3 regions of the Microbulbifer discodermiae genome follow, and region 3 is predicted to be linked to each of the others. Evidence: predicted binding sites of a transcription regulator. Region 3 holds the regulator's gene; each other region holds the start of a gene.
What was found. The regulator LexA, encoded in region 3, represses DNA repair genes until DNA is damaged. The targets are predictions, from matches to a motif close to ACTGTNTNTANANACAGT.

Region 1 (3,277 bases), on a different contig from region 3:
TGACCAAAATGACCACCACTGCGCAGGCGCGCACCATTTTCACACTCACTGCATTTAGGGTTACCATGATCGCCTCCAGGCAATTGTCCTTTTACAGCGATAAGATGGTACTAGCAATGCATTTGGATGCACCGACGGTCACTTTTTCCCAGGGTGCCGTTCCGCAGCCTGCCCAGATACTGTGCGCCTGGTTCGGCAGTGCGGAGCTCCGGGCCCCGGTCGAGGAGCCATATCGCCGGCTGTGGTTTAGCCCCAGCGAAGCGAACGACAAGGGGTTAGCGCGGGATTTCGGCCAGGTGGTGGAGCGGGCCCTGGCGGGTCAACTGGACGACTGGAGTGCGACATTGACAGGTGAACTGGCGCTGGTGCTGCTCTGTGACCAGTTTACCCGCAATATTTACCGCGGAACCAGCAGCGCCTTCGCGGGGGATGCCAGGGCGCAGCAGCTCGCCCTGGCGGTGATCCAGCGGGGCGATCACCACCGGCTAGGACTCTACCAGCGCGCTTTTCTGGGTATGCCACTGGAACACGGCGAAAGCGAAGAGATGCAGCAACGCTCTGTGGCCTTTTTCGACCAGCTGCGCAAAGTCCGCTGGAACAGCGCGGAAGAGACGGCCCAGGCAGACAGCTTTTATCAATACGCTGTGGCGCACCGGGATGTCATCGACCGCTTTGGTCGCTACCCCCACCGCAACGCGGCTCTGGGTCGGGTGTCCCGGCCGGAAGAGCGACAGTGGCTCGCGCAGGGAGGCGGCTTCTAATGGACTGGATCGCCTGGTTGTCCCTGGCCGGGATATGCACCCTCGGGGCCATGTCGCCCGGTCCCAGCCTGCTTATTGTGATGCGCAACGCCGCCTCCGGTGTCCGCCAGGGTTTGGCAGCGGCGGTGGCACACGGTATTGCGATTGCGGTCTACGCCGGCTTGACGGCCTTTGGATTGGCGGTACTGATCACCAGTTCTCCGGCAGTATTCGCCGCCCTGCAGTGGGCCGGTGCGGCACTGCTGCTCTATCTGGGCTGGAAATCCCTGCGCGCCACCGGCTCCGGCAGTGGTACAGCGGAGAAACCGCGGGCGCCGGTGCCAGTGCACAGAGCCGCGCTGCAGGGTTTCGGGGTTGCCTTTTTCAATCCGAAAGTGGTGATATTCTTCACCGCCCTGTTCAGTCAATTCGTCACCGAACAGCAGTCTTTCACCGTCAAGCTGGGCATGGCCGCCCTCGCCTCCGCCATCGACGCGGCCTGGTACTGCCTGGTTGCGATTGCGGTCACCACCGGCAGTCGGGGCGCCTGGATAAGCGAATCCGTCAGTCGCAGACTACAGCAGCTCCTGGGGATCCTGCTGGTAGCCCTGGCGGCGCGACTGGTGCTCTCCATCTAAACCCCCGGGGGCACCCCTCTCCCGGAACCCGGCTGACGAAAAAGCCACAACCGCTTCCCAGGCATATTTGCCACCCGGGCGCCTCACCCGATCCGCCACCGGTGATCAAAATGCGAAACCCGCCATTGACACTGCATATATTTACAGATACTGTATGCTTAAACAGTATTCATAACCAGACCATAAGGGGACATTAACAATGGCTGTTGTTGCTGTATGGAAGTGCGATAGGGACGGAGCAATGTTCGACAACAAGAAAGACGCCGAAGAACACGACAAAATGCTGGAACTGGCCGCCAACATCACCTCTTTGATTGAGCGTCATGTGGACGAAATCTCCGAGGCCGCAGCCGAGGAAATCGGCCTGCTACTGGCCCGACAGAGAGAAGCCCTGGCCAAGGCCTGCAAAGGTAAGCCGGAAGTGTTGCTGGAAGCGGAGCCAGCCCAGCCGGAAGCAGCGGACGACCGCATCACTCCGCTGGCAGTCAGCCAGTAACACCCAAGCCCGCAGATTCTATCCCTGTAGTAGCCTGCCCGGCCCTGGCCGGGCTTTTTTGCACCAAGCAGTCGTCAGGCTGCCCGGAGCACGTAGAAGATATTGATCAGCGCAAAAGCGAAGATCACCACCCAGGTGAAGATGGTGCCCCAGAAGCGGCCCAGATGATAGCCGCCCCTACCCGCCGTTAAACCATAGGCATGCAGCAGCCGCCCCAACACCAGTGCACTCCCCAGCAGATGCAGCCAAAGAGCCTCCAAGCCGTTCAACTCCGCAATCAGCATCAATAGCAGCGCCGTCGGCAAATACTCCACTGCATTGCCGTGGGCCCGTACCAACACAGCTCCACTATGCTTGCCGCCGGTACCAACACCAACTTTCTCATCGCGGCGAAAACGCACCACACGATAGGCCAGTGCCAGCAGCAACAGGCCACTGAGGCCCGCGTAAAAACCCGCTATGTAAACCATCCCAAACTCCCGTCAGAGCGGTGGAATTGATTGTCCGCCGCTCTCCAAACCGCCCATTACTTCAAAACTTGTATCCGGCTCCATGGCCCGCTTCCGGCTTGAGGTAGCGGTCGCGCAAACGGGTCGACCGGTTTACCAGTGACTGCTCCTCGCCGCCAATCAGCACCCTCTCCGCAAAGCTGGTGACCTCCAGGGGGTCTCCGCTCCAAACCACCACGTCAGCCACGGCGCCCGGCTCAATGGTGCCACCTTCCAGGCCGTATATATCCGCCACATTGCGGCTGATGGCCTTGAGACCCTCTTCATAGGGAAGTCCGTAGGCAACCGCATTACCCGCCGCCTGGCGCGACAGGTGTATATTGTGGGTACCGCCATAGCCGGGGCCGGCAATGGCCAGGGTGACGCCCGCGGCCTGCATGAGCGCTGCATTTTCCGCGCGCGCGCCAAGGCTTTCGAAAGCGATGGGCAGATTGTCCAGTGAATCTATCACCACCGGCACCCCGGCAGCGGCCAGTTGTGGCGCCACCATCCAGCCCTCAGCAGCTCCCGCTATGATGAGACGCAGATTGAAGTCGCGGGCCAGCTTGAGGGCCTGGAGAATGTCGCTGGCCCGGTTTGCAGTCACCAGCAGCGGCTGCTGGCCCTGAATCACCTTCTGCAGCGCCTCCAGGTCCGCTATGGAGTAATTCAGCTGTCGCCAGTTGCCGGAGCGGATAGCCTCGCGGTTGGCCCGGTACTCCCGCGCTTCCATGAGCGCGCGTTTGATCTTGGCAAACGCATTTGCCCGGCTGCCCCCGGCCAGCTGGGCTCCGGCATCCCCCAGATACGCCTTGTGGGCGAGATCCGTTGCCACGACGCTATCGAACTCGCCGTTCAGCGCAATGGCAAAGCTCCGCCCGGCAAATACCCGCTGCATCTCTTCGGCGTCGGTAT
Region 2 (3,277 bases), on a different contig from region 3:
TCCAGGCCATCGAACGCCCGGCAGGCACTGATCAGTTCCTGCAGGTTTTCCACACGGGTCTGGCCCTTCTCCCCCTTCTCCCTGCGGTGAAAATCCAGCAGGCCGCTGGTTTCGATCACATCCTCAGCGATGGTATCGAGGGATTTGTCTTGCGCATTGGCCGCCAACTGGTTGATCAGATCGAGGAATGCCTGCAGGGCGCCAGCTGCACGGGCCGCCAGCAGGCGCTGCTGCAACATCAGGTTGGCGGCCCGCCAGAGGGAGCAGCCCTGCTCGCGGGCAGAGGCGCGCACCATTTCCACAGTGCGCACACCGATACCCCGGGTAGGTGTGTTTACCACCCGCTCGAAAGCCGTATCGTCGTCGCGATTGGCGATCAGGCGCAGATAGGACAGCGCATTCTTGATTTCCATACGCTCATAGAATCGCTGGCCGCCATAGATGCGGTAGGGCATCTGCTCCCGCAGCAGCGCCTCTTCCAGTACCCGCGACTGGGCATTGGAACGGTAGAGAATGGCGATGCTATCGCGGCGGTGGCCAGCCCCCAGCCAATCGTTGATATGCTCGACGATAAAACGCGCTTCGTCCTGTTCGTTATAGGCGGCGTAAACCGCGATAGGCTCACCCTCCTCCCCCCGGGTCCACAACTCCTTGCCCAGGCGGCCGGCGTTGTGTTCTATAACCGCGTTGGCGGCCTTGAGGATAGTACCGGTGGACCGGTAATTCTGCTCCAGGCGCACCGTCTGCACATCGCGCAGATCCCTGCCAAAGTGCTGGATATTCTCGATCTTGGCACCGCGCCAGCCATAGATGGACTGGTCGTCGTCACCCACGGCGGTGATATGGCACTGGTCCCCGGCCAGCAACCGCAGCCAAGCGTACTGAATGGTGTTGGTATCCTGAAATTCATCCACCAGGATAAACGGAAAGCGGCGCCGGTAGTGGGCCAGTACCGCATCGTTGTTCAGCCACAATTCGTGGGCGCGCAGCAACAACTCACCGAAATCCACCAGCCCCCCGCGCTGACAGGCCTCCTCATAGGCAATGTAGATATCCACCATGGTCCGCAGCCAGGGATCTGCGCCGGGCTGGATATACTGCGGGCGCCGCCCCTCATCCTTCTGCGTACCTATCCACCACTGGGTCTCCCGCGGCGGCCACTTCTTTTCGTCCAGGCCCAGGCCGTCCTGTACCCGTTTGATCAGTCGCAGCTGGTCGTCGGAATCCAGGATCTGGAAATTCTGCGGCAGCTTTGCCTCCTGCCAGTGGGCTTTCAACAAGCGGTGCGCCAGGCCGTGAAAAGTCCCCACCCACATGCCAAAAGTGTTCACCCCCAACAGTTCTTCGATTCGCGCGCGCATTTCCCGCGCCGCTTTATTGGTAAAGGTGACCGCCAGCAAGGAGAAGGGCGAGGCGCCCTCCACCTGCATCAGCCAGGCGATACGGTGCACCAGCACACGGGTTTTGCCGGACCCGGCACCGGCCAGTACCAGCTGATTGCCGGGCGGGGCCGCCACCGCCTCGCGCTGGGCGTCGTTGAGAGGGTCGAGAATCTGAGATACGTCCATGGGCGGCGATTGTAACAGAGCCCGCAGCGGATACCTGTGCAAATAAACAGGTAACTCCCACTGCCGGCTCAATCCTGGAAGCTTCGTCTCCCGCCGCCCGCCCAGGGCCTGGCACCACGGCTCGCCAGCCGGGTTGGCAGCAGCTACACTGCGCCGTCAGGAGTCCAGAAGGAAGTATCGTGAAACCGGCAGAAGTCACGCAGAAAATCAGTGAACAACTGTCCTCCATGCGCAAATCGGAACGCAAGGTGGCGGAGTACATCCTCGCCAACCCCAATGAAATCATCCATATGCGCATCGTGGACCTGGCCACCGAGGCCCAGGTGAGCGAACCCACCGTAGTGCGGTTCTGCCGCGCAGTGGGCTGCTCCGGGTTTCAGGAGTTCAAGCTGAACCTGGCCCAGCAGCTGGCATCCAGCCCCAGTTTCGGCCAGATAGCGGTGACCGAGACCGACACCATCGCTGAGTACAAGCGCAAGGTGTTTGATTCCACCGTCGACACCCTGCTCAATGTGCGTGACACCCTGGACAATCGCGCACTCGAGGCAGCAGTGGCCGCAATCGCAGCCACCAAGCGGGTGGAGTTCTTCGGATTCGGCGCCTCCGGGGCGGTGGCGGCGGATGCCCAGCACAAGTTCTTCCGCCTGCAACTGGCCACAGCGGCCTACTCGGACCACCATATGCAGAATATGTCCGCCATGTCGATGGAACCGGGGGACGTGGTGATCGCGATTTCCCAGAGCGGCCGCACCAGGGCCCTGCTGCACTCCATCGAAATGGTCAAACAACAGGGGGGCACGGTCATCGGTCTGGCACCCAGTGGCTCGCCGGTAGCTGTGCGATCCTCTATTCCCCTGGAAGTGGACGTGGAAGAGGACATAGAAATCTATACCCCTCTGTCATCACGTATCGCCCACCTGGTAGTGATAGACACCCTCGCCATTGGCGTCGCCCAGCGCAAGGGCACCCAGTTGCAGGACCACCTGATGAAGCTGAAGCGGGGCCTGCACACACTGCGCGAGGAAAATTAAACCGCCACCAGCGCCCGGGCACCGGCGGGCTACTTTACTCCGGGCAAAAATCGTGCCACAATACCTGCCATTCACGCCTTGTCGCGAATATCCCTCTGTCCGGCGCGGTTCAGTCCACGTCTGCTCCCGCCTTTATTTCCAGGCCACCGAGTTTTATGTCGCCGCTTGCTGAGAAACATGCACCCCCCTGGCTGGCATCCTACCTGGCGGTGCTGGTGGCACTTACGCCCTTCGCAATAGATACCTATCTGCCGGCGATTCCACTTATGGCCTCGGTTCTCGGCACCGAGGTGGAGCAAGTCCAGCATTCAATCTCCAGTTATCTATTGGGCTTCGCGCTCGGCCAGCTGTTGGGCGGCCCCCTGTCGGATCGCTGGGGGCGCCGCACTGTAGGCACTATCGGGCTGGGTATTTTTTTCCTCAGCACACTGGCGATACTGTTCGTCACCCAGGTAAATCAGCTGGTCGCCCTGCGCCTGGTGCAGGCTGTTGGCGGCGGCTTTGCAACTGTTATCTGTGCCGCCATAGTGCGGGATCTATACAGCGGCCGCGACGCCGCTAAGGTGATCTCCATCATCAGTACCATGATATTGATGGCGCCACTACTGGCACCGGTGATCGGTTCGGTACTGCTCACCTTCAGCGGCTGGCAGAGTATCTTCGTGTTTCTGCTTCTGT
Region 3 (3,277 bases):
CAGGGATGTTCGGGTCGCGAATCGAGTATGTAACTGCTTGATTTGTAGTGGAGGGCTTGCGGACCTGCGTCGCAAACCAGGGTTGCGGAAAGCCAGGGAGGGTCTTTTCAACAAGCTGTTAGGGGCAGTCGGGATAGAAAGAGCCTCACAGGAAGCCAGGACAGGAACAGGGGCTCTGAAGGCTGGACAGGTGCACTACCAGAACCTGCCATCACCGGGCCTGAAACCGTGCACGCAAATGGCAGCATGCAATATCCGCCGAGGTCACAAACCAACTGGAGCTGCCGCTATAACATCCGTGGCTTTTCGGACAAATTCCGCCCTCAGCTGGCGGCCCGCCGCCAACCAATGGATCGCTGGCACTTGGTGGGGAACTGCTATTCCCGCTCGCGAATATAATGGAGAATCAGCTCCGCGGCCTCATCCACTGTATCCACAGTTCTGAACAGATCCAGGTCAGTGGCATCGATGCAGTGGCGCTCCAGCACCGTGTCCACCAGCCAGTCCCGCAGTCCCGACCAGTAACTTTTACCTACCAGCACAATCGGAAAGCGCCGCACCTTCTGCGTCTGTACCAGGGTCAATGCCTCGAACAGCTCATCCAGAGTTCCATAACCCCCGGGCATGCCGACAAAGCCAACGGCGTGTTTAACAAACATAAATTTACGTACAAAAAAGTAGCGAAAATTCAGGCTGATATCCTGATAGGGGTTTGGTAACTGTTCAAACGGCAGTTCAATATTCAAACCGATAGACTTGCCCTTCTGGGGGTAGGCGCCGCGATTACACGCTTCCATCAAACCCGGCCCACCACCGGTAATCACCGGTACTCCCTCCGCGGCCAGCAATTCTCCCAACCTGACAGCCTGTTGGTACTCAGCACTATCCTCGGTAAATCTCGCCCCACCGAAAACAGTCACGGCGCCGTTCAGAGCAATCAGCCGCTCGATCCCGTCCACCAGTTCCGATTGGATGCGCAGAACGCGCCACGCTTCGGGCATTTTCGCATCAAGCATTGTTATAGTTCCTTTCTTGTCGCGCAATTAAACGCAAATTTTACAACCTGTCCCGTTCCACTTTAGCAGCAGTTAGCCGTCGGGCGCCAAACATTGCGCAGCAGGCAAATCTGTATATAATCACAGCAACTGTATATAAATACAGAAACACGACAGGTGATCACATGACCAACCTCACTGCCCGTCAGGCGCAAGTACTGGAATTGATCAAGTCCTATCTGGACGAGACCGGATACCCCCCAACCCGCGCTGAAATCGCCCAGGAACTGGGTTTTCGCTCCCCCAATGCGGCGGAGGAGCACCTCAAAGCGTTGGCGCGCAAGGGGGCTATCGAGATGGTGGCCGGTGCTTCGCGCGGAATCCGCATTCCCGACTACCAGCCAGGCTTGCCGGTTGTGGGCCGGGTGGCAGCCGGCAATCCCATTCTGGCGGAGGAGAACATCGAGGATTACTGCGAATTGCCTTCAGACTTTTTCCACCCCCCGGCGGACTATCTGCTGCGGGTCCACGGCATGAGTATGCGCGGCGCGGGGATTTTGGACGGCGATCTGCTGGCGGTGCAGCGCACTGACCAGGTACGCAATGGCCAGATAGTGGTGGCGCGCATTGAGGACGAGGTGACCGTCAAGCGATTTCGGCGCAAAGGCAATCAGGCAATGGTCCAGCTACTGCCGGAGAACGAGGATTTTGACGTGATCCAGGTGGACATGCGGGACAAAAATTTTGCCATCGAAGGGTTGGCTGTAGGCGTGATACGACAGAGCCCCTGAGCTTTACAAGTGGAGGCGGCCTGTCCGCCCACCCTTGCCTTGCGCTCCCTAGCCGGGATGCCGTACTGACGGGTATTGTTCACCCTCAATGGATGGTGTGGTTGACCGGCTCCACTTCCTCTTCATCGATAAAGTCCACATCCGAATCGCCGATATTCTGCACCGCCTCGATACCCGCTTCCAGCATTGCGCGCGCAATGATGATTTTGTGCTCGCGCAAAAAGTGCAGACTCTCCTCCGAAAAGTGAATGCGCACCAGCGGGTCCTCCCTGTGGCCGGCGCGGCGCAGCGCTATATCGCCATTGGCCAGCTCAATGATTTCAAACGTTTCGGAGGACATGCAATTCTCCCCTTTTGACACGGCATCTTGTGGGGCAGTGTAACATACGGGGGGGCAGTCGTTCACGACAGATCCGTGTAAAGACTCTGGGGATGGAAAGCGGACGGCGGAGTTACCACTCCTCGGTATGGGCCCGGTGCCTCTGTACCAGCTCTTGCAACGCCAGGTGCCAGGCCCGCAACCTAACGTCGTTCAGTGATTCGGGATTGGCCGTCGCACGATTACCGGTGGAAATAAGATCAACACCCACCTGCGCCCCGGCGTTAGCCTTCCCCGGGCGCCACAGCAACCGCCAGCAGGCCAACAGCTGGGACAACCAGCTGCAGGGATCCTCCTCCAGGGCGATAAGCTCAGCCACTTCCCCACTGGCTTTAGCGCTGGCTTGCAGGCGCTGCTGCAGCTCTGCGGCGGATTGAGGCTCCAGGCCCAGCTGCAATTGAAACGACAGCTCTGCCAGATAAGCCAGGTATGCCCTCCACAGCTGCATCAGTGCCGCCTCCCGCAGTGCCGCGGCCTGCAACCCCTGGGCCGGCCGCCCCGCCAACAGCAGCTCGCTCTTGCGCAGCGCCGAGGTTACAGTGCCGGTATAGGGATTGCTCATCCGGAACGGGAGGCCGATTTCCTCTTGGCCGCCGGCTTGCGCTTTGCCGCCGGACTCTTGCTACCGGCCTCCGCCTGCCACCGGCCGTCGCGATAAAAAGCTCGCCAGCCCGTCGCCTTGCCGTCCTCCTCGGACTGCACATACTGCTCCTGGGTCTTGCGGCTAAAGCGCACTACCGTATCGCGTCCCTGATCGTCTTCAGTGGGTGCGGAAAAGAGAAAACTGTACTTGGGATCTATCTCGCTCTGGTGTGGCAGCAGTTCCTTGACCAAAGGTGCCCGGGTCTCGCGCTTGCGCGGGAACTGGCTGGCGGCCAGGAACAGTCCCGATGCGCCATCGCGCAAAATATAATGGTCGTCCACTTTTGCGCACGCCAGCTCGGGCATGGGTACCGGGTCCATTTTTGGCGGCGCCGGCTGCCCGCTCTTGAGCAGCTTGCGGGTGTTTTTACAGTTCTCGTTGGTGCACGCAAAATACTTGCCAAAGCGACCCGGCTTCAGCTGCATGTCGCTGCCGCATTTATCGCACTCTATCACCGGGCCGTCGTAGC

Region 1: AB1S50_RS03710 (YebG family protein) is a predicted target of LexA. The motif match lies at 1,528-1,545, and genes of this name have one in related genera.
Region 2: uvrD (DNA helicase II) is a predicted target of LexA. The motif match lies at 1,602-1,619, and genes of this name have one in related genera.

What each region holds. Positions count from the first base shown of each region.
Region 1 is NZ_JBFLAB010000006.1:66,699-69,975, forward strand. Features, by position in the region: gene AB1S50_RS03695 (hypothetical protein) at 1-67, opposite strand, end outside; gene AB1S50_RS03700 (DUF924 family protein) at 117-761, shown strand; gene AB1S50_RS03705 (LysE family translocator) at 761-1,378, shown strand; gene AB1S50_RS03710 (YebG family protein) at 1,578-1,874, shown strand; gene AB1S50_RS03715 (MAPEG family protein) at 1,949-2,344, opposite strand; gene AB1S50_RS03720 (amidohydrolase family protein) at 2,406-3,277, opposite strand, start outside.
Region 2 is NZ_JBFLAB010000017.1:20,706-23,982, reverse strand. Features, by position in the region: gene uvrD (DNA helicase II) at 1-1,568, opposite strand, end outside; gene hexR (transcriptional regulator HexR) at 1,748-2,599, shown strand; gene AB1S50_RS08205 (multidrug effflux MFS transporter) at 2,755-3,277, shown strand, end outside.
Region 3 is NZ_JBFLAB010000004.1:26,901-30,177, forward strand. Features, by position in the region: gene AB1S50_RS02170 (LOG family protein) at 378-1,016, opposite strand; gene lexA (transcriptional repressor LexA) at 1,181-1,786, shown strand; gene AB1S50_RS02180 (hypothetical protein) at 1,872-2,126, opposite strand; gene AB1S50_RS02185 (DUF6586 family protein) at 2,239-2,727, opposite strand; gene topA (type I DNA topoisomerase) at 2,724-3,277, opposite strand, start outside.